3 regions of the Asticcacaulis sp. P4_H10 genome follow, and region 3 is predicted to be linked to each of the others. Evidence: predicted binding sites of a transcription regulator. Region 3 holds the regulator's gene; each other region holds the start of a gene.
What was found. Region 3 encodes LexA, which represses DNA repair genes until DNA is damaged. Its sites were predicted from a motif close to ATGTTCNCNANNTGTTCT; they were not measured.

Region 1 (7,165 bases), on a different contig from region 3:
GCCTTTACCTGCCCTTGCGCCCCCCGAATGAACATGTAGGCGGCAAAGCCCACCGGACCGAACATGAAGGTCAGGAACAGGCACGGCAGGAGCAGGACGCCGGGTATGCCCCGCTGCCTGCCGTCATCGACAATCCACGCGCCGACGAACAGGTCAAAGGCCAGATAGTGCAGCCATCCGGCCGTCAGCACTTCGTCGTTCAGGAACAGGGCGCGGACCTGAGCAATTGACGAATACCCGCCGCCTTGCTGAAAGGCTTCTGCGCCGGCTGCCATGAGAACACTGTAGGCCATGGCGAACAGGACTGGGATGCCGAGGCGAACGGCAGGGACAACGCGTTGCCGCAATTGCGCGCTGAAGGACGAGGCACTCAGCGCCAGCCAACCCACCATCGCAATCATGTTGCCATAGCCAAATGCCATTTCCGTCATATCGTCTCCCCCTTGCCCTTCATTTGAACAGTGTATAGATTGCGATATGAGCGACAAACTAAACAGTGTCAAGTTGAATCTTGACGGCGTTAACATTGACGCGCCCAAGACTTATCACCATGGCGATCTGAAAGAGGCGTTGATCGCCGCTGGTGAGAGCATCTTGGCCGAGCGCGGTGTCGAAGGCTTTTCGCTGCGTGAGGCCGCGCGCCGTGCCGGGGTTTCGCCGGCCGCGCCCGCACACCATTTCGGTGACGCCCGGGGCCTCCTGACGGCCATTGCGACGCGCGGGTTTGAAGGTCTGATTGCGGCCTTGCGGGCGGCGAACCAGATGGACGGCGACCGCCGGGCGCGCATGCTGGCTCAGGGGCGGGCCTATGTGCGTTACGCCCTTGAGCAACCTGCGCGCTTCGACCTGATGTGGCGCTATGAAGCGCTGAACCTCGATGATCCGGCTCATCGCGCCTCCGGTTTTGAGGCCTTCTCGTTATTGCACGAGGTCGTAACGGGCGCGTCGGCAGAGGACTGTGACCCGGCAAACGGTCCGGGATTACCCATCAATCCGCGCGTGGCGGCCGTTTGGTCTCTGGTCCATGGCTTTGCGCAACTGGCGCGGCAAGGCAGTTTCAACGCGGAGGCGCCGGGACTGCTCGAAGGCGTTCTGGAGAGTGTGGTCATATAAAGATATCTTTATATCTTTATTGCATCGGTAACGACCAGCGGGTATAACCGCGCAAATTAATTTGCGCGGAACCCATCCCATGTCAGACTTCATTGTAAAAGACCTCAGCCTTGCCCCTTGGGGCCGCAAGGAGCTGGACATTGCCGAGGGCGAAATGCCGGGCCTGATGGCGACCCGCGCCGAGTTCGGCAAGCAGCAGGTTTTGAAGGGCGCGCGCATTGCCGGCTCGCTGCACATGACCATCCAGACGGGTGTGCTGATCGAAACCCTGCAGGCGCTCGGCGCCGAAGTCCGCTGGGCGTCGTGCAACATCTTCTCGACCCAGGACCACGCTGCTGCCGCCATCGCCGAACGCGGCACGCCGGTCTTCGCCATCAAGGGCGAAACCCTGGAAGAATACTGGGACTATGCCCACAAGATCTTCGAATGGCACGACGGTGGCTATCCGAACCTGATCCTCGATGACGGCGGCGACGCGACCCTGCTGTGTGTCCTCGGCCCCAAGGCTGAAAAGGACGCCTCGCTGTTAGAGAACCCAACCAACGAGGAAGAAGAAGCGCTCTACAAGGTCATGAAGCGCTACATCAAGGAAAAGCCCGGCTTCTATTCGGCGATCCGCGATGCCATCAAGGGCGTGTCGGAAGAAACGACGACGGGCGTGCACCGCTTGTACGCCATGGCGCAGAAGGGCGACCTGCCCTTCCCGGCGATCAACGTCAATGACAGCGTGACCAAGTCGAAGTTCGACAACCTGTATGGTTGCCGCGAATCGCTGGTCGACGCCATTCGCCGCGCCACCGACGTCATGCTGGCCGGCAAGGTCGCGGTTGTGCTGGGTTACGGCGACGTCGGCAAGGGTTCGGCGGCTTCGCTGCGCAATGGCGGCGCCCGCGTTATCGTCACCGAAATCGACCCGATCTGTGCCCTTCAGGCCGCGATGGAAGGCTATGAAGTCCGCACGGTCGAGGAAGTCGCTGCCTATGCCGACATCTTCGTCACCGCAACAGGCAACAAGGACGTGCTGCGCCTGGAACACATGCGCGAGATGAAGCACAACGCCATCGTCTGCAACATCGGTCACTTCGACTCGGAAATCCAGATCGCTGCTCTGCGTAACCTCAAGTGGGACGAGATCAAGCCGCAGGTCCACCACGTCGAGTTCGCCGATGGCAAGAAGATCATCATCCTGTCGGAAGGGCGCCTGGTCAATCTCGGCAACGCCACGGGCCACCCCAGCTTCGTCATGTCGGCCAGCTTCACCAACCAGACCCTGGCGCAGATCGAACTGTGGACCAATGGCAAGTCGTACGAGAACCAGGTCTACACCCTGCCCAAGCGTCTCGACGAAAAGGTCGCCTTGCTGCACCTCGACAAGCTGGGCGCCAAGCTGACCACGCTCAATGCCGAGCAGGCCGATTATATCGGCGTGCCGGTGGCAGGTCCGTTCAAGCCGGAACACTATCGCTACTAAGGCTCCCCCGCCTCAAAGCAAAAGCGGCGCATCCCAGGATGCGCCGCTTTTTTTATTTGAAGTCCGCCGGGATGTCCCCGCCGCGTTCGTCCAGTTGGTGCATGGTCGCCCGAAGCAGGGTGGCATCACTGGCATTTCCTGCCATGCCGAGTTCGGCGGCCAGCGCTTCCCGGGTTTCCGATGACGGATCGATCCCGCACAGCGTCAGCAGGTCGTCAACTGACTGCCGCCAGTTGAGGTCACGGCCTTCCATGGCGTTGGCGTAGTCAAGGATGGCCTCGACATCGACCCGGTCCATAAGCGGCACCAGCGGTGGCGCGCCCAATGGCGCCGACATGCTGCCGGCGGGCTCAAGGGCTGTGGGCGCGATAACAGGCGGCGGCGTTTCCTGACCCAGTGTCGGGGCCTCATCGCGATGGCTGAAGATGAAATCCTCGATGGCTTCGAAGACGGTCGCGTAAAAGGTGGCCATATTTCGCTCCCTAAGCTCAATCCTTGAGATTGGCGGGCACCTGACCACCAGACTTTTCTAGTTCGCGCATTACCGCCTTGTGCAGCCAGATGTTCATCGTGGCGGAATCATTCATGTCGCCGTTGTAGCCAAGTTCCTGCGCTAGCTCCTTGCGGTTCTGCAGGCTGGAATCGATGCCGCAAAGCTTCATCAGGTCGACGATCGACTGGCGCCAGTTGAGCGTCTGGCCGGCTTCGCGCGCTTCCTGGTCGAGGATGGCCTCGATATCGACGCGTTCCTGCACTTCGGCGACAGTGGGTTGGGCGGCCGGCGCAGGTTGGGTCTGCGCAGTCGGAGCGGCAGGACTCGGCGTCGCCTGGGCTTGTCCGGACTTGCCGACGGTGATGAACTTCTTGCCGAAAAGAAAGTCCTTGATTGAACTGAAGACACCCATTGTGAAGCTCCCAATTTTTGAGCCCACCCCGTTGGATGATTAGTCGCGCAATTCACCATAAAATTACGATAGCGACTTGCCGTGCAGGCGTTTGTGAAATGCGGGCACGGTCTCGCTGGCCATACGATCGGCCATCTCGCGCACGCGGCTTTCGGCGGTGCTGATCATGTCCGGGATAAGTCCGGCTTCGGGCAGGTTCTTCCAGTATTTCTTCGGCATATGTGTTTGCATCGACTTCACCTTCAGCCGTGCCGGATTGAAGATATTGGCGAAGTAGGTCCGCCACAGCTCGTCCGTTTCATCGCTCAGGTCGGGACGTGCGGCAGGTTCATCATCGGTATGGAGGTGTTCGCCGTCCCACGACGCCGTGCCTTTCGGCGTCGCGATCGCCCAGTCCATATCGCCGAAACGTCGCTGGAAAAAGGGTGCGGTGGTTTCGATGATAAAGTGGTCGGGTTCGAACCAGGCGACGAAGGCGCGCCGGGTGGTGTCAGAGGGCACCTCCTTGAAGCGCACAAAGGCAGTCATCTTGTGTTTGTCGCGATGGACGGATTTGACCATCATGCGGGCGCGCGACACGTCGGGATCAGAAGGGATTTCCAGCAGGGCTTTTTCCGTTTGCAGCCGCCAGAGCAGACGATAGGCGAGGGGGAAGCGGGCAGGGTCACTGTGGCAGATAAGCTGTTCGGCCAGGTCGATAAAGGCGGGGGGTACGGTAACTACCGTGGCCCCGCCCACCGCTACGCGGTCCCCCCTCCCCATGTTGCCTGCCGGCGAGGCTGGGGAGGGCGAAGAAAACAAATCATCAGCTGTTTCCACCCTGGTCCATTCGATGTCGTGCGGCAGCGTGCCCTGGTGCAGCAAGTCGCGAGCAGCCGCGCGCCATTCACCAAAATCACCTCGGCCGCGCAGGATGATTTTCATAGCAGTTCCAGTTGCCGCGGCTTGGGCATCATCATCTCGCGCAGGTCGCTGCGGTCGATCAGCTTGACCGGTGTCCAGCCGGAGGCAGTGACAAAGGGCTGGACCTTCTTCACCGACACTTTCAGCCGTTTCAGATCGTCCAGACCCATCCGCTTGTGCGCCCGGCCGCAGAGGATGGCATCGACTGTCTTGACGCCAAAGCCCGGCACGCGCAGTAGCATTTCGCGCTCGGCCTTATTGATATCGACAGGAAACCGGTCGCGATTGGCGAGCGCCCAGGACAGTTTTGGATCAATGGTCAGGTCGAGCATGCCGTCGGGCTGCGACGCTGTGATTTCCCCGATGCCAAAGCCATAGAAGCGATAGAGCCAGTCCGCCTGATAGAGGCGGTGTTCGCGCATCAGGGGCGGCTTGATCAGCGGCAGTGCCTTCGATGCATCCGGGATCGGGCTGAAAGCGGAATAGTAGACGCGGCGCAGAGCGTAGCTGCCGTAAAGATTGGCGCTGGTGCCCAAGATGGTAGCGTCGCTGGCCTGATCGGCGCCGATGATCATCTGGGTGCTTTGGCCGGCCGGCGCGAAGGTCTTACGACGTTTGGTGTAGGTCAGTTCGGATGCCGCATCGATCTTGCCTTTGAGCTCGCCCATCGAGCGGCGGATATTCGCCGGGTGTTTCTGGGGGGCAAAGGCTTCGACCCCGGCATCGGTCGGCAGTTCGATATTGATCGAGAGGCGATCGGCGTAGAGACCGGCCTCTTCGATCAGGGCCGCGGACGCTTCCGGGATAGTCTTGAGGTGGATATAGCCGCGAAAGCCATGCGTCACACGCAGGTCGCGGGCGATCCGGACCATCTGCTCCATGGTGTAGTCGGAATTGCGGATAATGCCCGACGACAGGAACAGGCCTTCGATATAGTTGCGGCGATAGAATTCGAGCGTCAGCCAGACGACTTCGGCTGGTGTGAAACGGGCGCGTTCGATATTGCTCGATGACCGGTTGATGCAGTATGCGCAGTCATAGATGCAGAAATTGGTCATCAGGATCTTGAGCAGCGATATGCACCGTCCGTCCGGCGCATAGGCGTGGCAGATGCCGGACCCTTCGGTCGAACCAATGCCGCCCGCGCTGGAATCGCGCTTCGTGGTTCCGGAAGACGCGCAACTGGCGTCGTACTTGGCAGCGTCGGAAAGAATGGCCAGCCGCTCTTTAATACTCTTTTTCATAACAAGTTCATGTTATGTTCTTTTGATGGGGCGGTCAATATAAATCCCCCTCTCCCCTTTTAAGGGGAGAGGGTAGGGGTGAGGGGTAAATGGCCGTAGATAGGTGTGTGGAATCGACCGTGACCCCTCATCCGGTCGAGCAAGCTCGCCCACCTTCTCCCCTCAGGTGGGGAGAAGGGAATTGTTACTTCGGCTTTTTAAAGCGCAACGTCATGCGATCCGACTCGCCAATGGCATCGAACTTGGCGCGTTCGGCGTCGGTCAGGACCTTGGCACCTTCACTGCTCTTGCGGATCGGCGGCAGGGTCCAGACACCAAACGGATGGTCGCGCGTATCCTTGGGGTTCGCGTTGATTTCCGACTTGCCGTCGAGCACGAAGCCGGCCTTTTTCGCCGCTTCGATGACGTAGGACTCGGGAACATAACCGGTGCCCGCCTTGGGATCGGAGCCTTCCGGCGCGCGGTGCTGTTCGACCGCCAGGATACCGCCGGGCTTGAGCGCCTTGTAGAAGGCGCCCATGAAGTTATCGGTCGTTTCGCCCTGGCGTGACCAGTTGTGATAAGCGCGGGCCACCAGGACCATGTCAGCCGAGTTGGCGGGCAGCGAGGTGAAGTCATCGCCGGCCAGCTTATAGGCCTTGACCTCGCCAAAGATCGACTTGTCAGAGACTTCTTTCCAGAAATTGGCGTCGGAGGTGTTACCCATGGCGGCGGCATAGGTGCCACCTGTTGTCTTGGCGTAGGGCGCCAGGATTTCCGTCCACCAGCCGCGGGCGCCCGGGCTGATTTCGAGGATGGTCATGCCGGGCTTCAGGCCCCAGAAGGTCAGGGCTTCGACCGGGTGGCGCTGGCTGTCGCGCGCCTTGTTCTCAGGGGCGCGCCAGGAACCGGCGACGGCGTCCTGCAACGCCTTGTCTTTTGCGATGGCGGGTGCGCAGGCCATCAGGCTCATGCCGATCACTGCCGATAAAACGGTACGCCGAACCAAGGTCATTGCGGTCTCTCCCATGTTGGATGGCCACCAGTCAGCCGGTTTGCAAATCAAAGTCAATCGCGGTTACATTAACGTTATGACAGATACGGACATGGTCGTGGTTTCCGTCGCCTGCGGGTCGGAAATCGAAGCAAATAATCTGGCGGCGTTGCTGATCGGCCAGCGATTGGCGGCGTGCGTGCAGAGTCATGCCATGGTCAGCACCTATAGCTGGCAGGGCAAGGTCGAGACGGCACCAGAAATCATGCTGACGATAAAGACGCTGGCGTCAAAGCTGACAGCGCTGGAAGCCCTGGTGAGACAGCATCACAGCTATGACGTACCGGAAATCATCGCGGTTCCGTTTGTCTGGGCGTCGGAAGACTATGCCCGGTGGTTGCGCGAATGTCTGGAGTAGCCCGCGAGGCCGTCCCGGCCGAGGAACGATGAGGCGCCGAAGCGGCCCCGCAAGGCATGTGGCACCATTGGTAGCGATGACATGGCGTGATTTGCGATAGGATTACAACGGTCGAAGATGCTGGCGCGAAACGGCGAT
Region 2 (7,165 bases), on a different contig from region 3:
CTGAAATTCGTACTCGAAGTCGGCCACAGCACGCAATCCGCGGATAATGACCGACGCTCCGATGTCCTGGGCGAAGTGGATCAGCAGGCTTTCGAAGGGGATGACCTCGACGCGGTCACCGTGGCGCGCGACCTGTTCCTTCAGCATCTCGACGCGCTCACCCAGGGTAAAGGTCGGCCCCTTGCCGGCGTTTTTGGCTACGCCGATGACCAGCTTATCGACCAGTTTGACCGCGCGTTCGATGATATCGCTGTGACCGTTGGTGACGGGATCGAACGTCCCTGGATAGAGCCCAACCCGCATTCGGTCTTTTCCTTACCTTAGGTATCGGCCTGGTCGCTGACCGAAGGCGTTTCGGCGTCGTCTTCGGCAGCCTCGACGATACGCTCGACCGACACGACCTTGCCGCCGCCCGAGGTGCGGAAGATGGTCACGCCTTGCGTGTTACGGCTGGCGATGCGCACGGTCGAGACATTGGTGCGGATCAACTGGCCGGTATCGGTGACGAGCAGCAGGCCATTGCCGACCTCGATCGGGAAGGACGCCACCAGCTTGCCGCCGCGCTTGGACAGGTCGATGGCGACGATGCCCTGGCCGCCACGGCCGGTGCGGCGGTAATCATACGAAGACGTCCGCTTGCCGAAGCCGGTATCGGCAATCGTCAGGATGAACTCCTCGGCGCCCGCCAGTTCGTTGAAGCGCTCTTCGCTGAGCGTCACGACCTCAGCCGAATCTTCGCCATCGTCTTCGACAGCGGCTGACGTGTCCTCGCCTTCGCCCTCACCGCTCACGGCAGCGCGGCGGCGCGCAGCTTCCTTGAGGTAGGTGGCGCGTTCGGCCGGCGTCGCATCGACGCGGCGCAGGATAGCCATGGAGATGACGGTATCGTCGCCATTCAGGCGGACGCCGCGCACGCCGGTCGAGTCGCGGCCCTTGAAGACGCGCACCTCATCGACGGCGAAGCGAATCGAGCGCCCGGCACCGGTCGACAGCAGCACATCCTGGTCTTCGGTGCAGATGGCAACGCCGACAATGGCGTCACCGTCTTCCAGCTTCATGGCGATCTTGCCGGCGCGATTGACGTTGACGAAGTCACTCAGCTTGTTACGGCGGATATCGCCCGAACGCGTGGCGAAGATGATGTCCTGACGTTCCCAGGCTGCCTCGTCTTCCGGCAGGGCCAGGATGTTGGTGACGGTCTCGCCCTTTTCGAGCGGCAGCAGGTTGACAAAGGCCTTGCCCTTGGACTGCGGATTGCCGAGCGGCAGGCGCCAGACCTTGAGTTTATAAGCCTTGCCCGTCGACGAGAAGAACAGCATCGGCTGGTGCGTCGTCGCCGAATAGACACCGGTAATGGCGTCCTCGTCCTTCATGGCCATGCCGGAACGGCCCTTGCCGCCACGATGCTGCTCACGATAGGCCGTCAGCGCCGTGCGCTTGACGTAGCCCGAGTGCGTCACTGTGACGACCATGTCCTCACGCGGGATCAGGTCTTCGTCCTCGATATCGCCTTCGCTGTCGAGGATAGCTGTGCGGCGCGGCACGGCGAACAGCGCCCGGACGTCGACCAGTTCCTGGCGAACGATGCCGAGAATCCGCTCACGCGAGCCGAGGATTTCGAGATACTCGGCAATTGCCGCCGCCAGGGCCTTGATCTCGTCGCCGATTTCGTCGCGGCCAAGGCCGGTCAGGCGCGACAGGGTCAGGGCCAGGATGGCGCGGGCCTGTTCGTCGGTCAGGCGGACATCGCCACCGTCGAGCACGATAGAGCGCGGATCGGCGATCAGCGCGATCATCGGCGCCATGTCGCCCGACGGCCAGGTGCGCGCCGTCAAGCGTTCGCGGGCCTCGGTCGGATCGGCCGACGAGCGGATGATGTGGATAACTTCGTCGATATTGGCGACCGCGATCGATAGGCCGACCAATGTATGGCCGCGATCGCGAGCCTTGTTCAGTTCAAAGCGGATGCGGCGGACGACGACTTCTTCGCGGAATTCCAGGAAGATGTCGAGCAGCTTGCGCAGGCCCATCTGCTGCGGGCGGCCGTGGTTCAGCGCCAGCATATTGACGCCGAAGCTCGATTGCAGGGCCGTGAAGCGGTAGAGCTGGTTCAGGATGACGTCGCCAGAGGCATCGCGGCGCAGTTCGATGACAATGCGCATGCCGTGACGGTCGCTTTCGTCGCGGACATCACTGATGCCTTCGACGCGCTTGTCACGGACCAGTTCGGCGATGTGCTCGATCAGGGCCGACTTGTTGACCTGATACGGAATCTCGGTGACGACAATGCCTTCGCGGTCCTTGCGGATCGTTTCGACGCTGGCCTTGCCGCGCGTCACGACCGAACCGCGGCCTGTCAAAAGCGCCTGACGAGCGCCGGAACGCCCCAGAATCTCGCCGCCGGTCGGATAGTCCGGACCGGGCACGATATCGAGCAGTTCTTCCAGCGTGACCGCCGGATTGTCGAGCAGCGCCAGGCAGGCGTCGATGACCTCGCCCAGGTTATGCGGCGGGATATTGGTCGCCATGCCGACGGCGATACCGCCGGCGCCGTTGACCAGCAGGTTCGGAATCCGCGTCGGCAGGACGGTCGGTTCTTCTTCCTTGCCGTCGTAGTTCGGCTGGAAGTCGACAGTGTCCTTGTCGATATCCGCCAGGATAGACATAGCGGGCTTGGCCAGGCGGCATTCGGTATAACGCATGGCCGCCGGCTGATCGCCGTCGACCGAACCGAAATTGCCCTGGCCGTCGATCAGGACCAGGCCCATCGAAAACGGCTGGGCCATACGGACCAGGGCCATGTAGATGGCCGAGTCACCGTGCGGGTGCAGCCGGCCCATGACGTCACCGACTGGACGGGCGCACTTCACATAGGACTTTTCCGGTGTGTAGCCCGACGCCTGCATCATGTAGAGGATGCGGCGGTGAACGGGCTTCAGGCCGTCGCGCGCATCTGGAAGAGCGCGCGAGACAATGACGCTCATGGCATAGTCGAGATAGGAGCGTTTCAGCTCATCCTCGATGGTGACCGAACCGATGCCCGGCGGCAGGCCACCACCCGCACCTTCGTACGGATTGATGTCGCCACCCAGATTATCGCCGTTGTCGTTATCGCTCATGAATCAATGTCTTGCTGTTGGTACTTAAATTACTGCTTCAGCCGAAAATTCGACTAGAAGGGGATCTCGTCGTCGAGATCGAAGCTTTGCGCCGGCTGCTTGGATTGCGCCTTTGGGCCTGCCGAAGCTGGCGCGCCACCACCACCGCCGTAAGAGTCTTCGTATTCGTTATAACCGCCGCCGCCCGACGATGCGCCGCCGGTGTCACCACGGCCGCCCAGAAGCGTAAGGTTGCCGTTGAAGCGTTGCAGGACGATTTCGGTCGTGTACTTTTCCTGGCCCTGCTGGTCGGTCCACTTGCGCGTCTGCAGGCTGCCTTCGAGATAGACGGTCGAGCCTTTACGCAGGTACTGCTCGGCAATCTTGGCCAGGTTGTCGTTGAAGATGACGACGCGGTGCCACTCGGTCTTTTCCTTGCGCTCGCCCGAAGCCTTGTCGCGCCACTGCTCAGAGGTCGCAACCGTCAGGTTGGCGACGCGCTCGCCGGAATTCAGTGTACGGATTTCCGGGTCCTTGCCCAGATTGCCGATGATGATGACCTTGTTGACGCTTCCCGCCATTGGATATGCCTTTCTGACTACGGTCCGCGCAGGCGCAAAATGGCGCGCAGACCCGACTCGTTGATGTGACTCTAAAGACTTCCGTGCATGAATCCAAGCCTTACGCACCCCGACGGGGGGCGTGGCGTTAACGATTCCTGTTAATCAACTGCACGGCTGCCCTATACGATGGACCAAGACGAATGTTCTCGACTTGTTCTCATCGTATAATCCACACCCGAGGATTTGGCAAATCCCTTACGCCTATTGGCCTGGGGTTACAACCTTGCCGTCGGCGTTCTTCTCCGGCAGGTTCTTGGGCACCTCAACTGTACGCGGCTCATTGCCACGCGGTTCTTCCTGGACGATAGCGCCTGGCTGGACAAGCTTGTTGCCGGCCTTGACCAGCAGGGTCATGCGGATACCTTCGTACTTGGTGCCGAACTCGACCGTCGTATTGTCAACGAACAGGAAGTTGCCGTTATAGGCGCCCTCGGTGATCGGGCCGGCCGTGCCGGTCACGCGCATATTGGTGCGGACGGTGAAAAGCTCGACGGCGCACTTCTCTATCGACGGAACGTCGCGCGCGACCGGGTTGAACTTGGGCTCCTTGGCGCCGGGCGGATGGCCGATAAAGTAGCAGACATCGTCAGCGACGGGCGCCTTCAGCTCCTTCTCGCAGCTCGTCAGGGCCACGGCGGTCACGCCCAAACCACCCAGTACCAGTGCTTTAACGATACGCATGCCAGCCTCCCTGTTTGGTTCATCGGCGCGGGAACACCCCTGAACCTGATTTTGTGTTACCGGACCGAACAGCCCTGCCCCTGGTCGACCAGGGTGCGGAAGTTGGTGTTGTCGTCGGAGATTTCGACACGCTTGGGCACCAGGCGCAGCGTCTTGTCGCCCCAGCGGCCATATTGCGCCGAGCCCGGTGTCACGCAGCGGCCATCGTAGAGCAGACGCGCGCACTGATTAAGCGACAGATTGTCTGACAGGGTATTCCACTGGTTGCCGCTGTAACGCAGACAGGCCGCGGTCGGCCCCTGCCCCGCGCCCGTATCCGGCACGACCTCGCCGCCACCGGCTGGCAGTGCCGGATCGGCCGAAGTCGCAGCCGGCGCGCCAGGCACCGGCGTCAGCGAGCCGGTCGGCGCCGCCACGACGTTACCTGAATCGTCCAGGCCAACATCCAGTGCCTGGGCGGCGACACCGTTCTTCTTGGCACATTCGGCCAGGGTCAGTTCGCCAACATAGGTGCCGCTTACGTAGCAGCGCAGCGTCTTCTTGGGATCGAGCTTGGCGGGCTCGTCATTGACGTTGAAGACCAGGCCCGGCGGCTGGTCATTCATCTTCTCTTCGTCCTTGTGGCTCTTCGACATTCCGACCGCCAGCGCCACGGCCACGCCGATGGCAACAACCGCCCCGGCGCCTATGGCAATCATGCGCTTACGTTCTGGTGTCATGAAGTCCCCCTCATTTTCGCACATCATGCGATCGTCGATCCCGCCAGTCTACGCGAGCCGGCAGGGAGGCTCAAGCCTTCCGCATGAGCTATTTGGTATTTGAGGCGTTTTTATGCCGGCGGCCTGAGAGGCGCAGCAAAACCCTAGATCGGTATGATTTTAAGCGAAAACATCATACCGATCTAAGTTTTTCTTTTGTCACGATATTTAGGCGAAAACCGTTTACACTTTTCGCCATGTCGCTCTAGGCGGAGATGCCCAGGCGCATGAGGCCGGCCTGGTAGTTCTTGATCTGGTCGGTCAGGTAAGCTGGCGCCGGACCAGAGGCTTTTTTCGCCGCCTTGGAATCGGTATCCTGCGGATCGCCGTACTTCAGGTAATTATAGACCTTCTGCACGTTCTTGATCGTCTCTTTAAGCGACTCGATCGCCTTGGTGATGCTGGCGTCGGAGCTGAGGTTCAGCGACTGGTCGTAGTTCAGCCCCATCGCCTTTTGCGATTCCAGGTAACCACTGGCGCTGGCGTCCATCGGCTTCTTGGCGTCGGCGCTGACGATACCGGCCTCCAGCCCCAGCCCTTCCAGGGCGTCACGCCCGGAAGGCCCGGCGACGAATTCCATCTTGCTAGACTTGTTAGATGGCTTGATATCCAGTTGCGAGAAGTCCTTGCCCATCACCTTGACGACGTCGACCTTCAGCTTGTAGCCGGAGGCGCGCACGATCTTCTTCGCCAGGGTCTCCAGCGTTTCGCTGGCATCGATCGTAATGGTCCGCTTCATGCCCGAATTGGGATCGACCATGGCGAACTGGTCGCCGGTGCGGACGCTGGTGCCCGACACGATCGCAGTCGAGTCCTTGTACATGACCGTCCCCATCGGCAGGCCCAGGCGGTCGAGCACGCTCGACGATCCGGCCGAGACAGCAATGGCGTTCGGCTGGACGACGCCGTCCTTGCCGGTATAGCGCGTCTGATATTCTACAACATCGCTAGAAGCCGCATCGAGATTGATCCGCGTCAGATAGGCATCGGTCTTGGTCGTGCCCGCCGACGTCTTCTTGCCCGCCTCGATCAGAGCGACGTCGTTGTCGGCATCTTCGGAAATGGCGCCCGTCGTGCTGCCGGCGATCCACGCCTTGCCGTTGACGAACTGGACCTTGGCGTCCTTTTCGACGCCCGCACCGCCATAGTAGGCGATCTTGTCGGAGGCCGTCGAGCCCAGATTGGCATCGATCGACAACGCGTAGGCGTCGTAGCCGCCGGAGTAGCTGGATTTGACGTCTCCCGTCGCTTCCAGCAGCTTGTTCGAACCCGACGAACCGCCGAGATAGAGCTTGCCGTTATAGAGCGACATGCCGCTGATCGAACCGCCGCCGATGCCGCCCAGGTTGCGCGAAGCCGATTGAGTGGCGCTGTACTTGGTGTAATTCTGGATCGTTTCGACGCCGTTGGCATCCTTGACCGTGCGGGTCGCGGGCTGGGCGTCGAGCGTAAAGGTCTTCACGGTCGCGCTGCCATCCTCAATGCCTGAGGTATATAGCGTGTTGCCGTCGACCACGAGACCTGAAATCGAGTCCGTCTTGTCCGTGCCGGTCTGGACGGTAAACTTCGACTTGCCCGCAGCGTCGAAGCCCATGACATAGCCGTCCCAGCCGCCCTTGACCGAGGTCGTCGCCCCAGGCATCGACGTCCGCGTCCGGCCACCAAGATAGATCGAGCCATCCGCGCCGAAGGCCACGGCCGTCGCCTCGTCCTCACCGTTGCCGCCCTTGCGCTGCGTCCACTTCTCGACACCGTCCGAATCGTAGACCGACACAAAGCTGTCCGACACGGACTCATCGTAGCCATTGGTGCTTTCGTGGATCGTAGCCGTCGTGGTCGTTTGCTTGGGAGCGGTGCCGTAGGTGGTCACCGTCGTCTTGGAAATATTGAGCCCGCCCGTCACCGAACCGGCGATGGCGATCTTGCCGTCGGCCGACACCGCCATCGAGTAGCCCGATGCTGCGTCGGAGGCGCCCAGCGTGCGCGTAAAGACGATATTGCCGGC
Region 3 (7,165 bases):
GATCTTGCTTTCGCAGCTGGCGGTCGAGGTAAAGCCCGGATCGTAGGTGAACGCGTCAGTTTCCGCATACAGCTTACGGATATCGATGACGTCGGGTCCCAATGTGCCCTTTTGGACCGGCAGGTCAACCGCCTTGCCGCCGACGTTGAGGTTGGCAGATGTATTCTGGGTCATGTTACGCTCACCCCTTGATGTTTGTGTGCGACGCAACCGAAATCGCGTTCGCGACTGCTATATAAAGTCGCGGATCAAATGAAAAGAGCCGCGTTCAAACGATTGAGGGTTTCGGCCTGTCCAAGGCTTGTCAAAACCTTCGAAATGTCCGGCGCGGGCATGCCGGGAGACAGGACGCCTCTTAAAGCAGGACCTATCTTTCCGAAGCCAATACCTTCATTTTCAATGAATTTCTTCAGCCCGACATCCGTCGCTTCGACCGACCAGTCGGCCCATGCGCTCACACTGTCGTGAAACCGCAACAGTCGCTGACGGGTTTCGTCATTCAGCAGGGTTTTGGTCTTTTCGTCCAGTTCGTGCGGGCCTTTGGCAAGCGCGAACTGGACGGCGTCCGCCAGCTGAATCAGCGTCTGGGCGCGTTCCTTGACCAGCGGCACGGTGCGGCCGAGAATTTCGCGCGTTTCCGGCGTGTCCACACCGACCTGGCCCCGATGATGCAGGGTCTTGATCGTCAGGTCGATCAGGCGGCTTTCATCGCTGGCGCGGATCCAGTGGGCGTTGACCGAGCCCAGCTTGGCGAAGTCGAGTCGCGATGGTGCGCGGTTGATGTCCTTGATGTCAAACCACTCTATCGCCTGCGCATCATCGAAAATCTCATCATCGCCGTGCGACCAGCCAAGTCGCGTCAGGTAGTTGCGCATGGCTTCGGGCAGGTAGCCCAAGTCCTGATAGTCGCCGACTGCCTGGGCGCCATGACGCTTCGACAGCTTGGCGCCGTCCGCGCCGTGAATCAGCGGGATGTGGGCGAAGGTCGGTACGTCCCAGCCAAGCGCCATGTAGATCAGGCTCTGGCGGGCGGCATTGTTGAGGTGGTCGTCACCGCGAATAATATGGGTGATTCCCATGTCATGGTCGTCGACGACGACGGCCAGGTTGTAGGTCGGCGTGCCATCGGACCGCAGCAGCACCAGGTCGTCCATGTCCTTGGTGTTGAAGGTGACGTCGCCCTGCACCGCGTCGCGCACGATCAAAGGCTCGTCCAGCGGCCCCTTGAAGCGGATGACGTGCGGCTCTTCGAGCTGTGCCGCCGTCGGCGTCTTCTCGCGCCAGGTCGAGCGCAGGGCGTGGCCTGCCTCACGGGCTTCTTCGCGGGCCATGTCGGTATCTTCGGCGGACATGAAGCAGTGATAAGCGCGGCCATTGGCCAGCAGGGCATCGACGGCCTTTTTGTGGTGCTTTTCGCGGGCAGCTTGAAAGACAACCGTGTCGTCGGGCTTCAGGCCCAGCCAGTCGAGACCTTCGAAAATAGCGTCGACGGCTTCGCGCGTCGAGCGTTCACGATCGGTGTCCTCGACGCGGATCAGGAACTTGCCGCCGGTGTGGCGGGCATAGAGCCAGTTGAACAGAGCGGTGCGGGCGCCGCCGATGTGCAGATAACCGGTCGGCGAGGGGGCAAAGCGGGTGACAACTTGCGAAGAGGCGTCAGGCATGGTCAGGTCTACTTAGGGTATGGAAGCGATTTGGCGCTCCTTATAGCGGTCTTTGCCGTAACCCAAAGCATTTTTGACAGGGCAGGGTTTGGTGGTTTTAGGGGGAGACTGGGCGGCGAAGATAACCGATGTAGCCACTTGGCGTGAGCGCTGTGCGGATGCCGTGTCGCGCCAACGCGGTCGGCTGTTCCTGTGGTTGCCAGTGGCCTTCGGATTTGGCGCGGCAGGGTATCTCAGCCTGCCGGTTGAACTGCATCTGGCATGGTTTCTGGCGGCAGCCGTAGTATCGGCTATTGCGTGGTGGATTAGCCGGCTGCGTGGGCCGCAAGCCTTGAACGGCTTGCTGTTGGCTTTGGCCTTAGTCTTTGCGGGTGCACTTGTCTGTAAACTGAGGGCGGAACACGTCGCGGCGCCAGTCCTGCCTTCGGACCGCAGCGAATACAATGTCACTGCCGTGGTGGTCGATGTGGTCTCGGGCTCGACGGATTCACCGCGGCTGATGCTGGCGCCGGTGAGCCTGCGCGGGTTGACGACGGAACAGATGCCGCTACGGCTAAGAGTGACGCTCAGACCCGGCATGATCGAGGCCTATGATATCAAACCCGGCGATACGATCTCGGCTTTCGCCATCCTTAATCCGCCGCCGTCGCCCTTGATTCCCGGCGGCTACGACTTTGCCCGCACCGCCTATTTTCAAGGCATTGGCGGCGTCGGCTTTATCCCGGGCGAGCCGCGCGTCTTAGCTGATCAAGACTATGGCTGGCGTCTGGAGGCGGCCGCCGGCCTGAACCGGCTGCGCTGGACCCTGACGCGCAGCATCGTGGATGACATCAAGCCCGCCTATCGTGATGGGCCGGAGCTTGGCGGCTTTGCGGCCGCACTGGTGACCGGGCATCAGGCCTTCGTGCCGCAGAGCCTGATCGATGAGATGCGCGATTCCGGACTGGCGCATATCCTGTCGATATCCGGCGTGCACATGGCTGTCGTCGGCGGGTTCGTCTTCTTTGCCCTGCGCTGGTGCATGGCGGCGGTACCGTGGCTGGCCTTGCGCGTGCCGGTCAAGAAAGTCGCTGCGGCCATAAGTATCGTTGCCGTCGCGCTATATCTGGCGATTTCCGGTACGCCGGCGCCTGCCGTGCGTGCAGCCGTCGTGGCCTGGGTTGCGTTTGCAGCTATCCTGCTCGACCGCCGCGCCTTGAGCCTGCGCGCGCTGGCTATTGCCGCCTTTATCGTCATACTGCTAACGCCCGAGGCGGTCATTCAACCGGGCTTTCAGATGTCGTTCTGCGCCACGGCAGCGCTTCTGGCGCTCAGCGAAGCGCACCAGGCGCCGATCCGCGAGATCAGCGTGCCGTGGTGGGTGAGGGCGTTCCAGAAGGCTGTGCAAGGGCTGTGGTTGTCGATCCTGCTGTCGCTCGTGGCAACGCTGGCGACCACGCCGTTCTCGATTGCCTATTTCAACCGCTTTTCGGTCTACGGACTGTTGTCCAATTTATTCGAAGCGCCGATCACGACCTTTATCGTCATGCCGGGCCTGGCGATCGGGGCGGTATTAAGCGGGACGCCTCTGGGGCCTTTGGCCTTACGGATAGCTGCCGGTGGATTGTGGCTGATTGCCCGTGTCGCTGAGTGGACAGCCGGCCTCAAAGGCGCGGTTATCACCTGGCCTGGCGCGCCGGACTTCGTGCTGGTCATTTCGTTCGTAGGGCTGATTTGGGTATGTTTAGTGCGGGGCAGGGCACGCTGGTTTGGCGTTGCGGCGGGGCTGGCAATTATCTACTGGCCGCGACTGCCAGCGCCCGATATCTGGATCGATCCGCAAGGCGGAAACGCGGCCATTCACGATGGCGATGACGCCTATCTGCTCCGGCCCAAGGTCCGCCGCGCCGGTTATGAGTACTGGTCAAGGCGCTATGGCTTTGACATGCTGGACCAAAACGGGCGTGACAGGGACTACGAATGTGCGGGTTATGCCTGCACGCCCTGGCCCGATGCGCGCCTGCGCGTCGGCTTCTGGTTCAGCAATAAGCCGCCCAACCAGCTCACCTTGACAACGCTTTGTTTGAACAGCGATCTTGTCATCTTGCGCAGCCCCGTCGGCGACTGGCCGGCCGACTGCTCGGATGTTAACCGCATCAGCGCGGGCGACTTCCGCCGTCTCGGCGCCATCGAACTGACGCGCAAAGACGGCGAGTGGCACCTGAAGGCGGCGCAGCCATTACGCGGCAACCGCCCATGGACAAAGTCTTCCGATGCAGAAGATCAGTGGTAACGGCGCATTAGGCCAACCAGCTTGCCTTGCACGGCGACTTCATCGGCATTGTAAATGCGGGTCTTGTAAGCCGGATTGGCGGCTTCCAAAGCGATCGAAGCCCCCTTCTTGCGCAGGCGCTTGAGCGTCGCCGTATCGCCTTCGACGAGCGCCACAACAATCTCGCCTGACTGGGCCGTGTCGGTCTTCTTGATAACAACATAGTCGCCATCGAGAATACCGGCGTTGATCATCGAATCGCCTTCGATTTCAAGCATATAGTGCTCGCCGGCGCCCAGCATGACTTCCGGCACGCGCAGACGGTCGCGCTCCTGGCCCATGGCCTCGATCGGCACGCCGGCGGCGATCTTGCCCAGCAGAGGCAGTTCGCGGGTGTCGTCGTTGACGGGGCGCAGGGCGTCGGGCGCACGCTTGCTTTCAACCACTTGCGGCACAAAGGTCTGGCGGCCACGTGGCGGGGCGGAGGTCGTCGCCTGGTCAGGCAGCTTGATGACTTCGAGGGCACGGGCGCGATGCGCCAGGCGACGAATAAAGCCGCGCTCTTCCAAAGCGGTGATCAGCCGGTGAATGCCGGACTTGGATGCCAGGTCCAGCGCCTCTTTCATCTCATCGAACGAAGGCGACACGCCGCCTTCCTTGATGCGCTCATGGATGAACATGAGGAGTTCGCGTTGTTTGGTCGTCAGCATGGTTCGAGCACCTGTCGGGTAGGACCTGTTTTCGCCGCATGACACCATGCAGCGGTGAACAAGTCATGAACTTGTGCTTCGTGTTCTGTGTGTGTTCTCGTGAATTGTCAAGAGGCGAAGTTTTCGGCGCGATATGTCAAACAGTGTACAACGGCTTTTGACGAAATATCGCGACCCAAAATTAGGCTTCCGGACCGAGCAGAGTTCTAGTGGCGGCGGTGACATCCGCCTGACGCATCAGGCTTTCGCCAACCAGCATGGCGGTGGCGCCGGTCGCCTCAAGACGCACGACGTCTTCGACGGTGAAAATGCCGCTTTCGGCGACGAGAACGTGGTCGGGGCCGGTCATCTTCGACAGGTCTTCGGTTGTCGTCAGGCTGACGCTGAAATCCCTGAGATTACGGTTGTTTATGCCGATCAGCTTTGAAGATAGCTTAAGCGCGCGTTCCATTTCAGCCGCGTCGTGGACCTCTACGAGAGCGTCCATGCGGTAGGAATGCGCAGCCGCAATCAGGTCTGCCGCCAGCGAATTATCGATCATCGCCATGATGACCAGGATGGCGTCGGCACCGATGGCACGTGATTCGGTGACCTGCCACGTATCGACCAGAAAGTCCTTGCGGATACACGGCAAGGAGACCGCACTGCGGGCCGCCTGGAAATGGCTTTCGTGGCCCATGAAGCTGGGATTGTCAGTCAGGATCGACAGGCACGATGCGCCGCCGTTTTCATAGCATTTCGCCAGGAACGGTGGATCGAAGTCCTCGCGAATCAGGCCCTTCGACGGGCTGGCCTTCTTGACCTCGGCGATCAGGGACAGTGACCCTGTGCGCTTGCCGGTGACCAGCGCATTCATAAAGCCACGAGGTGTGCCGGCATCGACCGCGCGGCTTTCCAGCTCGGCAACTGTCACGCCGGTACGGCGCGCGCTGACTTCCTCACGCTTATAAGCGGCGATCGATTCCAGGATGTCCATCAGGCGGCCTTGGTCGTAGCAATGAGGGTATCGAGCGCCTTGCGGGCGCGGCCATCGTCAATGACGGCTTCGCCGAGTTCTATGCCTTCGCGCAGGGTTTCGACGCGGTCGGCGACCAGAAACGCCGCAGCGGCATTCAGCAGCACGATGTCGCGATAGGCGCTTCTGCGGCCATCCAGCAAATCTTTGAGCTCTGAAGCATTGTGGTCGGGGGTGCCGCCGGTGATATCGGCAAGCGCCGCACGTGGCAGGCCGACGGCTTCGGGCGTGATTCGGAACAGGCGAATCTTGCCGTCCGCCCATTCGGCGACCTCGGTTTCACCGGTCGTCGTCAGCTCATCGAGCCCTGCACCATGTACCGCCCAGGCGCGTGTCGCGCCCAATGCCCCCAGGGCCTGGGCGATCGGCTCGACAAAGCGCGGCGAGGGGACGCCAACCACCTGGCGGCGGGCGCCGGCGGGGTTGCTGAGTGGGCCCAACAGGTTGAAAATGGTGCGAAAGCCCAATTGCTGACGGATCGGCGAGACGTGCTTCATGGCGCCGTGGTGCGCCTGGGCGAACAGGAAGCAGATGCCGGCGTCGTCCAGCGCCTTACGCTGTTGTTCCAGCGTCGCTTCGATATTGACGCCCAGGGCCGCCAGCACGTCGGCCGTGCCGGATTTCGAAGTGATGGCGCGGTTGCCGTGCTTGGCGACCTTGCAGCCACCACCGGCCGCGACAAAACCCACGGCCGTCGAAATATTCAGCGTGTGCAGCCCATCGCCGCCCGTGCCGCAGACATCGATGACGTCATAAGGGTGGTCGAGATGGATGGCGGCCTTGCGCATGGCGCGGGCGCAGGCCGCGATTTCGCCGACCGTCTCACCGCGCAGCTTGATGGCGGTGACGGCCGCCGCGACCTGGGCCGGGGTGGGCTCACCGCGCAGGCAGGCGGCGAAAAAGGCTTCGGCGTCGTCGCCATCGAGCGTTGCACCATCGGCCAGACGCGCCAGTAAGGGTTTGAAAGCGTCAGACATAGAGGTTCTGGCTCTTGATGCCGGCCAGTTCGAGGAAGTTGGCCAGAAGCTGGTGGCCGCCCTCGGTAGCGATCGATTCGGGGTGGAACTGGACGCCGTGGATCGGACGCGTCTTGTGCTGGACACCCATGATTTCGCCGTCTTCGGTCCACGCGGTCACTTCCAAATCGTCCGGCAAGGTCTCGCGCTTGATCGCCAGAGAGTGATAACGTGTTGCCGTAAATGGGTTCGGCAAGTCCTTGAAAATACCGACATTGTTGTGATGAATCTGGCTGGTCTTGCCGTGCATCAGGGCCTTGGCGCGAATTACATCGCCGCCATAGGCCTGGCCGATCGACTGATGACCCAGGCAGACGCCCAGGACCGGCATGTCTTCGGGGGCAGCGCGCAGCAGCGGCAGGCAGATGCCGGCCTGGTCGGGTGCGCACGGACCGGGCGACAGCAGGATGGCATTGGGCGCCAGCGCCAGCGCGTCCTGAACGCTCAGGGCGTCATTGCGGTACACCTTCGTCTCCGCGCCCAGCTCGGCGAGGTAATGGACGAGGTTG

Region 1: AC1DON_RS05525 (putative DNA modification/repair radical SAM protein) is a predicted target of LexA. The motif match lies at 5,640-5,657, and genes of this name have one in related genera.
Region 2: ssb (single-stranded DNA-binding protein) is a predicted target of LexA. The motif match lies at 3,862-3,879, and genes of this name have one in related genera.

What each region holds. Positions count from the first base shown of each region.
Region 1 covers NZ_JBFUKH010000002.1:301,778-308,942, forward strand. The annotation lists gene AC1DON_RS05495 (ABA4-like family protein) at 1-431, opposite strand, end outside; gene AC1DON_RS05500 (TetR/AcrR family transcriptional regulator) at 478-1,113, shown strand; gene ahcY (adenosylhomocysteinase) at 1,193-2,584, shown strand; gene AC1DON_RS05510 (DUF3597 family protein) at 2,637-3,056, opposite strand; gene AC1DON_RS05515 (DUF3597 domain-containing protein) at 3,073-3,489, opposite strand; gene AC1DON_RS05520 (TIGR03915 family putative DNA repair protein) at 3,553-4,413, opposite strand; gene AC1DON_RS05525 (putative DNA modification/repair radical SAM protein) at 4,410-5,636, opposite strand; gene AC1DON_RS05530 (class I SAM-dependent methyltransferase) at 5,821-6,588, opposite strand; gene cutA (divalent-cation tolerance protein CutA) at 6,587-7,027, shown strand.
Region 2 covers NZ_JBFUKH010000011.1:56,037-63,201, forward strand. The annotation lists gene coaD (pantetheine-phosphate adenylyltransferase) at 1-303, opposite strand, end outside; gene gyrA (DNA gyrase subunit A) at 321-3,119, opposite strand; gene ssb (single-stranded DNA-binding protein) at 3,173-3,679, opposite strand; gene AC1DON_RS19740 (hypothetical protein) at 3,923-4,402, opposite strand; gene AC1DON_RS19745 (hypothetical protein) at 4,459-5,121, opposite strand; gene AC1DON_RS19750 (autotransporter outer membrane beta-barrel domain-containing protein) at 5,366-7,165, opposite strand, start outside.
Region 3 covers NZ_JBFUKH010000008.1:277,396-284,560, reverse strand. The annotation lists gene gltA (citrate synthase) at 1-174, opposite strand, end outside; gene gltX (glutamate--tRNA ligase) at 249-1,664, opposite strand; gene AC1DON_RS16040 (ComEC/Rec2 family competence protein) at 1,828-3,936, shown strand; gene lexA (transcriptional repressor LexA) at 3,927-4,625, opposite strand; gene trpC (indole-3-glycerol phosphate synthase TrpC) at 4,807-5,604, opposite strand; gene trpD (anthranilate phosphoribosyltransferase) at 5,601-6,617, opposite strand; gene AC1DON_RS16020 (anthranilate synthase component II) at 6,610-7,165, opposite strand, start outside.